One region of the Metabacillus rhizosphaerae genome, then DNA from elsewhere that is predicted to be linked to it. Evidence: riboswitches for the same ligand, from Rfam matches in the RefSeq annotation. Region 1 holds a riboswitch; each other region holds the start of a gene.
The links. Region 1 has a riboswitch for lysine ahead of dapA (4-hydroxy-tetrahydrodipicolinate synthase). Riboswitches for the same ligand answer to the same signal wherever they lie in the genome.
Positions count from the first base shown of each region.

Region 1 (4,822 bases):
TCGCACTCTTATCTATTTCAGTGTTTTTCTACATTGCGGCATTTATTACTGAACAATGGATCAATGAATATGTAGCAATTGGATTATTTCTTGCTGCGACAGCCTTAAGTGGATACCAAACATTTTTTAAAGGCTTGAAAAACTTAGCGAAGTTAAAATTCAATATCGAAACGCTCATGACTATTGCTCTTATCGGTGCGCTTAGTATTGGTGAGTGGAAGGAAGGAGCACTTGTTGCGATTCTCTTTGGACTTAATGAATATTTAGAAGGTCTTGGAATGCAAAAAGCTAGAAAATCGATGGAAAAACTTCTAGAGATTGCTCCAAAAGAGGCAACAATCCTCGAAAATGGCCAGGAAAGAATTGTAAAGATTGCTTCCTTGGAGGTAAATCAAATTGTCTTAGTTCGTGCTGGTGAAAAAATACCTTCTGATGGTATTGTTATTGAAGGGAAAAGCTCTGTTAATGAAGCTGTAATTACTGGAGAATCCATGCCAGTCGAGAAGGCAATTGATGAACCAGTTTATGGGGGAAGTATAAATAACGAAGGTGTTCTTAAAGTCAAAATTACGAAAGCTTATGAGGACTCGTCATTAGCAAAAATACTTCATCTTGTTGAGGAAGCACAAGAAACGAAAACACCAACTGAATTATTTATTAATAAATTTGCGAAATACTATACGCCATTAATTATGGTGATCTCGGTTATTGTCATGGTACTTCCACCACTATTATTCAATGGTAACTGGGGAGATTGGTTTTACCAAGGCTTAGCGGTCTTAATCGTAGGCTGTCCTTGTGCATTAGTGTTATCGTCTCCGATTGCGATTGTTTCAGGTATAACAAAAAATGCTCGGAATGGAATCCTTATAAAAGGTGGGGTATTTTTAGAGCAATTAGGAAAGATTACAACGATTGCTTTTGATAAAACTGGTACGCTCACAAAAGGGGAGCCATATGTAGAGGATCTTGTCGCGTACGATCCAACCTTTTTACAAATTGCTGCATCGATTGAGAAGTCATCATCACATCCAATTGCCAAAGCGGTTATGCGGAAAGCAGAAGGATTAGCATTAGATGAACCTGATGAAATATCAACAGTATCTGGTAGTGGGATCATTGCAAAAATGAAGGGTATTACTTATTATTTAGGCAATGAAGCACATGTAAACCATCTTAATATAACAGAAAAAGTCAAACAAGATCTTATAGCCTTTAAAGAGTCAGGTATGACTTTAGTCATCTTAGCAAATGAATTGGACGTTCTCGGCATCATGGGAATCTCTGATCAAATTCGTGAAGAAAGTGCAGCTGTTATTGCGAATCTTCATAGTGCAGGGATTAATAATACGATTATGTTAACTGGTGATCATGAAAAGACAGCAGATAAAGTAGCGAAAAAGGTAGGACTAACATCATATTTCGCTAGTCTATTACCAGATGAAAAAGTTGCAAAAATAAAAGAACTCTCAAAAAATGAAAAGGTTGCGATGGTTGGTGATGGAATAAATGATGCACCAGCACTAGCTACCGCTGATCTTGGAATTGCAATGGGGAAAGGGACAGATAGTGCAATTGAAACAGCTGATATCGTATTGATGCAAGATCATCTTGGTAAGTTACCATCAGCGATTCGATCTGCTAAAAAAGTTAATTCAATCATTAAATTAAATATTACATTAGCGCTTGGGTTAAAACTGATTGCATTACTGTTAACGATTCCAGGGCTATTAACACTTTGGATTGCGATCTTATCAGATATGGGAGCAACGATTTTAGTCACGTTAATTAGCTTAACAGTGCTTTATGAGAAAAAAGATAAAGCTACGATGTAAAAAACTTATAAAAAGCCAACATGAGGAGAAATCTTACTCATCATGTTGGCTTTTTTCTATGCATTAGAATCTGTAAATGCATGGTATATTTTGAAACTTAGATGAATGAGCGAAAATCAAAAGAGCCATTCATCGTGAAACTTCTACTAGGTTACTAGTTTGTAGGGTAGCTTGAAGTGCTCTTTCTTCTTCATTATTTAATGGGATCAGTGGTAAACGAACACCACCAACAGATATTCCTCTCATATTTAACGCTGCTTTTACTGGTGTTGGGTTTGGTGCAGCAAACATTGCTTTAATTATAGGAAGAAGGTTGCGATGTAAGGTAGCAGCTTCAGTGACATCACCATTTTTAAATTGATTAATCATATCTTGCATTTCATTACCAATGATGTGTGATGATACTGAGATTATTCCCGTTCCACCAATAGCTAAAAGCGGTAATGTTAGGGCATCATCTCCACTGTACACTGAAAAATCATTAGGTGTTTTGCTAATGATCTCTGCCATTGCATCTAAGTCACCACTTGCTTCCTTAATTGAAACAATATTATCTAGTTGTGAGAGACGAACAATGGTCTCTACAGACATGTTAACACTACTTCGACCTGGAATATTATAAAGCATTACTGGCAATGATGTTGTTTCGGCAATCGCTTTAAAGTGTTGATACATTCCTTCTTGTGATGGCTTGTTATAGTATGGAGTAACAAGCATAATTCCATCGACACCTGCTTCTTCAGCAAGACTAGTTAAGCTAATAGAAGCTTTCGTGTTATTTGATCCTGTTCCAGCGATGACAGGAACTCTACCATTAACAATCTGTACAACAAATTTAAATAAATCTACTTTCTCTTCTGTCGTTAAAGTAGGAGACTCACCAGTTGTCCCATTTATAACTAATCCATCCGAACCATTAGCTATTAAATAATTCACTAAATTTTCTGTTGCGTTAAAATCAACCTCACCATTATGATCAAACGGGGTAATCATTGCTGTTAAAACTTGGCCGTAATTCATAACTTCACACCCTTTATATAGTTTTTGTAAATTTAGAGGTGGTCAGGGCCATTCATAGTAAACGCAAAAAAGCAACAACGAGGGATTCGCTGATGCTTAGAAACAATATGTATCAAAAATCGTTCCCGTGCGAAAGATAGCCCTCCATATAGTTCCCTATATGACAGTTCTGCATTTATTCAATAGCAGAACCAGCTTCAAGAACATGAGATTCTATCCACTTCGGCAAATTCCCCTTTCCACAATGATCATAGGACCTCATTCTCCTCATATTGTGTACTTATGTCTTTGCGCCTCTATCCTCACTCCAAATTTATTGAAGTAAGAAAATATTTTTAGTTGACTGTAATATAACAGAAGATTCGATCTTTTGCAAGGATAATTCCGAAAGATTTTTTCGGAATTGATTTTTCCCTATTAATATAGTAAGCATTACCGCGGATTTCTAAAAATTACATATTTAATTCTAAGGTAATCTCCTCAGTTTCAAATCCAATAGATGTTGATAAATCAACTACATCTAGGTTGGCTGTAACGTAATCGTAATTAGAAAAAATGTCTTGATCAATTTGATCTAATGAAAAATCTATACGTTCTTTGTTTTTATCTGTTGTAATCTCGTAAAGTTCAAAGTGCTCACTAGTATCATCGTTAGTTTCAAAATTATGAAATGTAAGATTTAACCGATATGCTACATTTGGTTTTTCAGTAATGGCGTATGAAGCCTTAGTGTCATTCCATTCTGTTAACCTTGGAGATTCGAGTAGACGATCTTCGTCAATTTCTATTCCACTTTCCTCTTCAAGAAATGAACGCAGCTCACGATTTTCTAGCACATTTGGAAACTGTTGATTTTCATGATCAGTTCTTAGGTAGAAGGCTTCATTATTAAAAACATCAACTGCTTCAACCTCATTTATTGCCCCATACAATAACACATAATCATCTGCAAAAATTTCCTGTGGGTAATATGCATGATTATTTTCTTCGTAATTCCAAAAAGCATCCCAGCGTACTTCAGACACATCGATCCCACGTACCGATAACCATTCAGAAAAGGGGAGGTGGTGGGATGGAAAATAATGATACGCAAAATGATGACCATATTCATGTGAAAGTGTCTCCTGATATGCTGAAGGTTCTGTGTACTTATCACCTTGATATAATGTAATCGTACTTGTTAGAGCATGATAACTCCCTTTTGTTAACGAAGATGATAGAGGATCACCATTTATTTTTACTTCTTTTAAAAGTTTAATTTCTTCTCCATGCTTATTTTTTATAAGTGTCTTATACAAATCTATTAGTTTTGTCTTATCCCACTCATTTGAATTACTAACAAACTGAATTCCTTCAGGAGATTGATAGGAAGCAATGTATTTCCCATTTACATCATTTGAATTAAAACTGACAAGAAAGGGGAAAGTTAATACTAATATAATAAAATATTGTCGTATTTTCAGCATACATGTCACATCCTTGTTATTATTTTAACATGTATTAGTTTTAAGGTAATTGGTATCATTTGTTTATAATAGAAGGGATTAATAGAGTTAAAGAAACGATGGTAATTAGTAGAAGGGATTATTTGTTGTGATTTTATTTGAAAAAATTGTCAACAAATAATTTTTAAAAAATAGTTTTCAAACAGTGACTTATAGTGTATTATATAAATAATCAGAAAATACAGAAAACTAAATTGTGAGGTGCTTTTAAATGAAATTTGTTAACATTCCTATTGAAAATCGTCTTGATACAAATCCTTTTGTTCACTACTTACAAGAGGGGGATCTTTATCACAAATCAGAAAATGAACTCATTTTAAAGCATTTACACGAATTGCCACAGGACTTTATGGAAATGACATTATTTGATATAGATGGATATGGATGTGTATATAGTTTTTCACATATAACTGACCTTGAAGTTGGTGAGATTGAAACGAAAGTTGCAGTCTTTAAAAAGAT
Region 1 is NZ_CP147403.1:3,021,341-3,026,162, forward strand. Features, by position in the region: gene WCV66_RS14850 (heavy metal translocating P-type ATPase) at 1-1,835, shown strand, start outside; gene dapA (4-hydroxy-tetrahydrodipicolinate synthase) at 1,965-2,855, opposite strand; lysine riboswitch at 2,985-3,162, opposite strand; gene WCV66_RS14860 (hypothetical protein) at 3,308-4,321, opposite strand; gene WCV66_RS14865 (hypothetical protein) at 4,572-4,822, shown strand, end outside.

Region 2 (4,822 bases), 770 kb from region 1:
TAAAAAGTATGATCCGAAATATAATGTGATGTTAAAGGATGATAAAACTTATCCATTTATTAAAATTACGAGCGAGCGTCATCCACGATTACTCGTTACAAGACAGGTTAAAAAGGACAAAGGTAAATACTTTGGACCATACCCTAACGTTCTATCTGCTCGTGAAACAATTAAGCTTTTAGATCGATTATATCCGCTTAGAAAATGCTCCACATTACCTGATCGGGTATGTCTTTATTATCACATGGGACAATGCTTAGCTCCATGTGTAAATGATGTATCAGTCGAAACGAATCGTCATATAGTAGAGGAGATTTCAAAGTTTTTAAATGGTGGATATAAAAAGATAAAAGAAGAACTATCTGATAGAATGATGAAAGCCTCAGAGGAATTAGAATTTGAGCGTGCAAAAGAATTTCGAGATCAGATTCTCCATATTGAAGCTACGATGGAAAAGCAAAAAATGACATTAAATGATCATGTAGATCGTGACGTATTTGGCTATGCATATGATAAAGGGTGGATGTGTGTACAAGTCTTTTTTATTCGCCAAGGAAAGCTTATCGAAAGAGATGTATCAATGTTCCCAATATACGATAGCCCTGAACAGGAATTCTTAACGTTTTTAGGGCAATTTTATTCAAAAGCAAATCATTTTGTACCAAAGGAAATTTTATTACCTGATAGCATTGAATTTGATTTAGTTGAAAAGCTATTAGACGTGACTACTCTTCAACCTAAACGCGGCAAAAAGAAGGATTTAATTTTATTAGCTCATAAAAACGCAAAAATCGCTTTAAATGAAAAATTTTCTTTAATCGAAAGGGATGAAGAAAGAACAATTAAAGCTGTTGAAAATCTTGGAGATAAGCTTGGGATTCAAACTCCACTTCGTATAGAAGCCTTTGATAACTCAAATATCCAGGGGACAGACCCTGTATCTGCAATGGTTGTGTTCGAAGATGGAAAACCTGCAAAAAAACATTATCGTAAATATAAAATTAAAAGTGTTCAAGGTCCCGATGACTATGAATCGATGAGAGAAGTTGTGAGAAGACGTTATAGTCGTGTTCTGAAGGATGATCTTCCTTTACCGGATTTAGTAATCATTGATGGAGGGAAAGGACATTTAGCTGCTGCACAAGATGTATTGGAAAATGAATTAGCATTAGATATTCCTGTTGCAGGTCTTGTAAAGGATGATAAACATCGGACCTCTGAACTAATAATCGGTTCCCCTCCTGCATTTATCCAACTTGAGAGAAATAGTCAGGAATTTTATCTTTTACAAAGAATTCAGGATGAGGTCCATCGTTTTGCAATTACCTTCCATCGTCAATTGAGAGGTAAAAATGCACTCCAATCGATCTTAGATGATATTCCTGGTGTTGGTGCTCAAAGAAAGAAATCACTTCTTAAGCACTTCGGATCGTTAAAGAAGATGAAGGAAGCTAGTGTAGAACAATTTAAAGAAGCTGGTATGCCTGAAAATATTGCCAAGCTAATCTTTGATCATTTAAAAGATTAGACACTGTTAATTTTAAAGCGCATATTCTCATTTTGGTGTTTACTGATCGAGTAACCGTGAGGCAATAAATCACCCTATATTGTGCTTATTTGATAGTATTAAATAAGCCGCTTGCGCTTTTCTTAAAAGTTTGGTAAACTTTTAAATAATTTCATATTTGATCGTTAGTTTGTTAAATGATGGTAGAGGTGCGAATTTTAAGAGTAGCCTGTTTGAGGAGTATGGTCTCCAATGATAACTGGTGAAAGGAATGTTCGCCGAAGTGAGTAAAGCACCATTTGCTTTAGTTGCTGGTTTTACATTTAAGAGATGTAAAATTGTCAAGAAATCTATTTCTTGGAGAGCTATCTCATTGTAAGAAACGAAGTTTTTTTTCGTTTAGTAAGCAATGGGATGTTTTTCGTCTCATTGCTTTTTTATTTGCAGTCGAAGCTATCCAATCAGTACTAAACATTCTTGCATAGCACAAATGTTACTAATTGAATAGTTGCTCTAACCTTCTAGCAAACAGGGTTCGATCATGAAAATTAACAGAAGGGTGAGATTAATTTGGGTATTATCGTTCAAAAATTTGGTGGTACATCAGTTGGTACTGTTGAAAGAATCTTAAATGTAGCAAACCGTGTCATTCAAGAAAAAGAAAACGGGAATCAATTAGTTGTCGTTGTGTCAGCAATGGGGAAGTCAACCGATCAGCTTGTTGGTCTTGCAGGGCAAATTACTGAGAGACCTAGTAAGCGGGAAATGGATATGCTTCTTACAACCGGTGAACAAGTGACAATATCCTTGTTAGCAATGGCATTACAGGAAAAGGGACACGATGCTATTTCATTTACTGGTTGGCAAGCAGGAATTCAAACAGAAGCAAGACATGGCAATGCCAGAATTACAAATATAAACCCTGACGCGATAAAGAAAGAATTATGTGCCGGGAAAATTGTCATTGTTGCAGGCTTTCAGGGCTTTTCAGACGTCCAACAAATAACAACTCTTGGCAGAGGTGGCTCAGATACGACAGCAGTTGCTCTTGCAGCCGCCTTAAATGCTGATAAATGTGATATTTATACAGATGTAACAGGTGTATATACAACAGATCCAAGATATGTAAAAGGTGCTCGTAAGCTAGAAGCAATTTCATATGATGAAATGTTAGAGCTAGCTAATTTAGGAGCGGGTGTTCTACATCCAAGAGCAGTCGAATTTGCGAAGAATTACAGCATTCCATTAGAAGTTCGTTCGAGTATGGAAAATGAACGTGGTACGATCATTGAGGAGGAAACAAACATGGAGCAAAACTTAGTTGTGAGAGGGATTGCATTTGAAGATCAGGTAACAAGAGTCTCAGTTTTAGGGCTAAGAAATGAATTGACGACACTTTCTACTATTTTCTCAACTTTAGCTAAGCAGGGCTTAAATGTCGATATTATCATTCAAAGTACAACAAGTGACAATAAAACGTCGATCTCATTTTCTGTTAAAACAGGTGATCTTGAGGATACAATTTCAATCCTTGAGCAACATAAGTCTGTATTGAATTATGAAAAAATTGAATTTGAATCTGGTCTAGCAAAAGTATCAATTGTTGGTTCTGGTATGGTGTCAAACCCAGGTGTTGCTGCAGAAATGTTCGAAGTATTAGCTAACGAAGGAATCGAAATTAAGATGGTTAGCACATCTGAAATAAAAGTTTCAACAGTCTTGTCAGCCGAGGATATGGTGACAGCGGTTGATATTCTTCACAGTGCATTTGAACTTTCTAAAGAAGTTGCTAAGGTATAAAAATAAAAAAGAAAGAGGGTGACTAAATGTTTTTTGAGACATTGAGTCACCCTCTGTAGTTTTAACCTTTCCGAGCGCGGCGTTTCCCTATAGAAGGTTCTTCTAATATTTGGTCTTTTTGGTCCCATTGTGCTGTAAAAATCACTTTATTAGAACGTTTTTTTACTTGTTCGTATGTTTCGGTAATGTACTTGTTCATCGATTGTAGCTGTTCTGCAATAAAACCAGCTTCTAACTGAAATGTACATTCATTTGTCTTTTTTAATCTGATAGCAATGAGCTCTCCACCTAGCTCGAATTCCATCTCATTCTTTTTGTTCTGTAGTAAAGTGAGATTTCCCCATCCAGCAGCTTCAAAAAATGCGGATATTTCTTCGATTGATTGAACAGGATATCTACGAGCTAATCCTTTTCCAGCCCAATACAGCATTTGAGGATGATCAGACCCGAGTATATCTGGGAGCAAGACCTCTCTAAGTATTTCTAGTCCGAATGCTGGTGCTTGGATATCCTTTAATTCTTCGATATTAACGAGTACTAATTGTTTGTTCACGGAATTCCCCTCTTTCTATGGTTTATTATATAACAAGAAGTGTAGTGAAAAACATGTAATATTAAGTAAAAGAAGGTTGAAATTTTATTAATAGTAGGGGAACTTATGTTATTAAATTTAATATTTATTAATAATGATAGTTAAATAAAAAAGGTAACGTTGTTGAATTTAGACTATATTGATAAAATAAAATTAAAGGAAAGTAGGATTTGTCGAAAAATTAAAATTTATGAACACGTTTTCTTGACGCTCATACGTTATGGGAGTAAAATGTATTTGTTACATTTTATCTTTTGTAAGGTGGCAGAATTTGATTTTTGTCTACCTTTTAAAGCCCATTATGTTTTACATACAATCAATGGTGACCACTATTGATTAAAGTTTAACTTTATCAGGAAAAGATAATTAGGTGAAAAATGAAAAAGTTGAGTTAAAAACTGGGCGCAATATTGAAACTAGGGGGTAAGTTTAATGGCTGGAAACAGAGAGTTTGTGAATCGTAGACTGCACTCATTATTAGGGGTAATTCCTGTAGGCCTCTTTTTAATTCAGCATCTTGTTGTCAATCACTTTGCAACAAGAGGTGCAGAGGCATTTAACAAGGCAGCTCATTTTATGGAGATGCTTCCTTTTCGCTATGTATTAGAAGTGGTAATTATCTTTCTACCAATTTTATACCATGCAATTTACGGAGTTTACATTGCTTTTACAGCTAAAAACAATGTAAGTAATTATGGGTTTCTTCGCAACTGGCTATTTATGCTACAGCGTGTATCAGGTATAATTACATTCATTTTTATCGCTTGGCACGTTTGGGAAACTAGAATAGCAGCTGCACTTGGGGCACAGGTAAACTATGACATGATGGCTTCAATTTTAAGCAGTCCTTTTATGCTAGCATTCTATTTAATTGGAGTTATTTCAACCGTATTCCATTTTGCTAACGGATTATGGTCATTTGC
Region 2 is NZ_CP147403.1:2,249,940-2,254,761, forward strand. Features, by position in the region: gene uvrC (excinuclease ABC subunit UvrC) at 1-1,528, shown strand, start outside; lysine riboswitch at 1,704-1,883, shown strand; gene WCV66_RS10930 (aspartate kinase) at 2,078-3,307, shown strand; gene WCV66_RS10935 (YslB family protein) at 3,369-3,860, opposite strand; gene WCV66_RS10940 (succinate dehydrogenase cytochrome b558 subunit) at 4,332-4,822, shown strand, end outside.
Region 2: linked by a shared signal. The riboswitch ahead of WCV66_RS10930 (aspartate kinase) and the one ahead of dapA (4-hydroxy-tetrahydrodipicolinate synthase) in region 1 are both predicted to bind lysine.

Region 3 (4,822 bases), 1.4 Mb from region 1:
AAAATAGAATAGGATGATGCCCAAGCTATGATAACAGGGTAATAACAAGAAATAACAAATGATATAGCTAATTGCCACCAACCAAGCCATTCTTTCCCTTTGCTTATTTTTGCAAATGTCAACGGAGCAGAACTGCGATATTTATGTCCTAATGTAAACTCCATAACTAGTAATGGGATACCAGCAGTTAATAAAGCAAATAAATATGGTAGGAAGAACGCTCCTCCTCCATTTTCATAGGCTGTTGCTGGGAAACGCCAAATATTACCTAAACCAACTGCAGAACCAACGGCTGCTAGAATAAAGCCTGCCCTTGTCCCCCACTGTGGACGATTTTCCATCTATATTTCCCCCTTTTCAAATAGCACCTTTAATGTGGAAACAATTTGAAATTATATAATTTTCTGATTATTTACTATAATCTATACATAGTATAAATGGACTTTATTCCTATGTCTATAAAAAATTTTCAAAAAAATCATTTTAATATAATATTTTCAGAACCTTCCAATTCTTATAAACAAAATATGGATATATCATATTTAAATAATATTTTTAGTATCAATTTTAACTTTTTCTTTTGTTTATTACCTTATTAAAGCAACTACTTATTAGGACTAACTGAATAATATTTTTCACTTTTTGAAATTCCATATTAAATAGTAATATTAATATATCTTCCCTCAGCATACAAAACTATTATTTAATAGTATATATATTGGAATTTTTTAGAAAAAAAGAGATATAGGCTTGAGCCTATACCCTTTTCATTTGTTTATGCAGTTTTCGTTCTTTTGGAAAAAAAGAAAATAAAACCGATTAACAACAGAATCACAACAGCCAAACCTGCTATACCATTCCCTGTTACACCTAAAACAAGGTAGCCAATTGTGGCAAAACCACCACCAATTAAAGCATATGGCAGCTGTGTCATGACATGGTCAATATGATGACTTCCTGCTCCTGTTGATGAAAGAATTGTGGTATCAGAAATTGGTGAGCAATGATCCCCTAACACTGATCCTGCAAGTACAGCAGCCATTGCTGGTAATAACATATTAATATCTGTTGCAGCTGTGATTTCGGCTGCAATTGGTAGCATGATGCCAAATGTACCCCAAGATGTACCAGTAGCAAATGCCATAAATCCACCTAAAAGGAAAAGAATAACCGGCAGGTAAGCGACATTCATATTCGATTTCTCGACTAAACTAGCTAAGTATTCCCCTGTTTCTAATTGACCAATTAAATCTACAATTACCCAAGCAAACATAAGAATATAAATAGCAGGTAGCATTGATTTTATGCCTTCTTTTACAGCTATCGGAAAATAGCTGGCCTTAATGCCCCTAATAAAAAATAATAAAATTGTTACAGCTAGACCAAATAGTCCCCCATATAAAAGCGAAGCAGATACATCTGTGTTTTCAAAAATAGTAAAGATCGTTGCGCCTGTTTTGTCTTCAATCGTTGTGTAGCCGGTAATAAGCATAGATGCAACTGTACCCACAATTAAAGCAAGAATTGGCCATACAAGATTCCCGATCGTACCTTTGTCACTTGTTGGTAGATCCTCTTTTACATCACCTAGAGATTCTTTAGCTGGATCAACAACTTGTCCAGTTTGAATCGCACGCTCTTCATGTACCTTCATGCTTCCTAAATTTATATTAAAATAGGCAACAGCAAAGACGAGAACCAATGCAGCAAAAACGTAATAATTCATTGGAATCATTGTCATGAACGCACCTAAAGGAGTAAATTCAGTGACACCATGTGTCGCAAAAATTGTAGCAAGCATGGCAATAATATAAGCTCCCCAACTTGAGATTGGTGAAATAACGCATACTGGTGCAGAGGTGGAATCAATGATATATGCTAGCTTTGCACGAGAAACCTTTTGGCGATCAGTAATCGGACGACTCACTTGACCAACCGCAAGAGCATTAAAATAATCATCGATAAAGATTAACATCCCTAATAATGCTGCGGTAAATTGAGCACCAGCACGTGTTTTCACACGCTTTTCTGCCCATTCACCAAAGGCTCTGCTTCCACCTGAAATAGAAATTAGAGCTGTGACGACACCTAAAATAAGTAAGAAAAATAAGATGTACACATTCCAAGTATTAAGCTCACCATCTGAAATGAAAATAGCCTTAACCGCTTCAAAAATAGTAACTCCAGTCTTAACGATTGAGAAATTTGTGATTAATAATGCTGCTGAAAGAATTCCTACTCCGAGGGAAAGTAATACTCTTCTCGTTAATATAACCATTAAGATGGCTAAAAGAGGAGGAATAATTGAATAAATAGTGCCTGACATGTTGTGTTAAGCCTCCCTAGATTATTAATAGTTTGGAAGGTTCTATTGACGATGCAAGGATAAAATTAACTATTAGTAAATAACTAATTTTCAACGTCCTTTCTGTGTATTTTGTAAAAAAAATGCACACAAAAAGAGCAATGATAGAAAATAACTATCATTACTCTTTCTAGGAATAATGTTATGTTATCCTCCATCCCGATCAGTAGCCCTCCATTATAGAAAACTCTATAATGACAGTATTACCCTTGTTCAAAGTAATACCAACAAATGAATCATGACTTATTCATTTACTTCGGCGAAAAGCCCTTTCCAATATGGTCATTGGTGTCATTCTCACATATTGTACTAATGTTTTTCGCTCCTCTACCTCATCTTGAGATAAGGTGGTTAGGTCAATATTTGATTTTCAACATTTTATAGTTTAACAAAGTATAGACTAAGTAGCAACTATGGTTTTTTTGGTAATTCTATTGAGTGATCAGCATCTTCACTGCCACTTCCATTATAATATTGTGGAACGTCTCCTTGTTCAGTCTGGATAATAACTGGAATTGTATTTTCTGCTTTTACCACCTCTGTAGCAAATGGAATAACAACCTGTACACTCACTTCAACATAAATTACGATTTCATGTTTTGCATTATTAATCCCATATTCCTCTGTCGTACTTTTAATATCTGTAAAAACATCACCTATTAAATAATATTCTATTGGAATACCGGGACCAAGTGTACTTAAAATTGCATTATCTGTTATTTTACCTAATGGTATCTCATAAATAATCCCAGTATCTCTTGCTTGTTCAGGGGTTATATCATGGAAATTATTTCTTTCAATCTCACCAAGCTTCTTAGTTACATTGTCAGTTACCCTTTTTTTGGCTGCAGTTACTGCTCTTTGATTAAAGCTAAAGGAATTGATGTTCCCCTCATTATCCTTATCAATAATCACTAAATCCTGTTGTTCCTCTTTAGTAAGGATCTCCTCTTCAACTGCGTCATGAATAATTGTTGTTGCTACTTTATTTGCCTCTAACCTTGCGATTTTCATCATTGTTGACTCAATCTGAACATTAACTATCCAAAAACTTGTTGCTGTTAAAATTATAAAAATAACCAAAGTTAGTAATAACACATAGCGAAAAGGCAAAGGCCCTCTACGCGGACGACGACCGCGGAACTTAGCCAAAAAAATCCCTCCTTTACAAGCTATGTTTATGCATGTAAAGAGGGATGTAAGCATCATTTTTTATCATTTTTACATTCTAAGATTCATGCCATCTTCAGTAAGGCATCTTTTCCTTTTGTGCCAACAACAATCCCAAGCTTCTCAGCCTCATATGTGACAGATTCTAATGGCGCCTCAAGTAATTGGTCAATTGTTCTAACACCGACTGCTCTACCTGCAATAATACCTCTATCTTTTAACTTTTCGTTTAATAAAGCGACATCTAAAGCACCACACATAATATACCCTTTGTCGTTGGTGACTGCCATAAAGTTCGTTTTAGGTAAAGCAACTGTGATTGCTGTAAATTGTATTCCTTCAATGACAATTGGAGTCATGGTAACCATCACTATCTACACTCCCTTCTTACTATATCTTTATGAGCAAGTAAAGGATACGTGTAGATTGTTCGCCTATTTAAGATGGTGTATTTTCACCTAACTTCCAAGCTAAAAGGTCCCTTAATAGTTCTGGCATATAAAAGATTTTTTTCTCCGCGTGACTTATTTCAGGATACAATGGTCCAAGGGAAAACATATCAACTGTAGCAACAGAATAAACCCTGTGAGGATCAATAGGCTTACCATGGACTAACACATCTGTAACATGATGTTTACCATCTGAAAGTACCTCAGATATTACCTCAATCCCGTCGAATACCATTCTCCCCATTACTTTCCCTCTAAAACCTAAACCTTTTAATTTTAGGTGTTCCATTCTTTCTTCTCTTGCTTGGACAATCACCTCTTTTAAAACATCACCTTTTAAATCGACCTTACATGGATTAATAGGATGTGGACATATTCGATGGAGATCCTTTTTCGTGACAGGTCCTTTGCTTAAAGGCTCTAATAACATTCCTGAGTTAACCATCCCAACCTCTCCGTCACACCACTCGCGTATTGCACGGACTAAGAATAATGGAAAGGACGATTCATTAAACCAATCTAGTGTTAACTCATCCTGAAGGAGTCCAACTACTTCAGATAGCTTAGATTCACTGTCTGCTAATTTAAGTTGTAGCCATTCCTCTGTTTCTTGACAGACTTCCTTTTGTTCATCCATAGGATAAATAGAAGCTTTACGATCTACCAACATTTTCTGTTTGTTATTGATCGTAAGTGAGATATGACCGACATATTGTCCATACTTTCCAGCACCAGCAACTAACGTATGATTAATCTTTTCACCATTTGGTAATACATGATGTGTATGACCGCCAATAATAATATCAATATCAGGAAATTCCCTTGCAATGATTTCATC
Region 3 is NZ_CP147403.1:1,634,150-1,638,971, reverse strand. Features, by position in the region: gene WCV66_RS07825 (sodium-dependent transporter) at 1-341, opposite strand, end outside; gene WCV66_RS07820 (Na+/H+ antiporter NhaC family protein) at 776-2,326, opposite strand; lysine riboswitch at 2,525-2,703, opposite strand; gene yunB (sporulation protein YunB) at 2,777-3,517, opposite strand; gene WCV66_RS07810 (YunC family protein) at 3,601-3,903, opposite strand; gene WCV66_RS07805 (bifunctional UDP-sugar hydrolase/5'-nucleotidase) at 3,974-4,822, opposite strand, start outside.
Region 3: linked by a shared signal. The riboswitch ahead of WCV66_RS07820 (Na+/H+ antiporter NhaC family protein) and the one ahead of dapA (4-hydroxy-tetrahydrodipicolinate synthase) in region 1 are both predicted to bind lysine.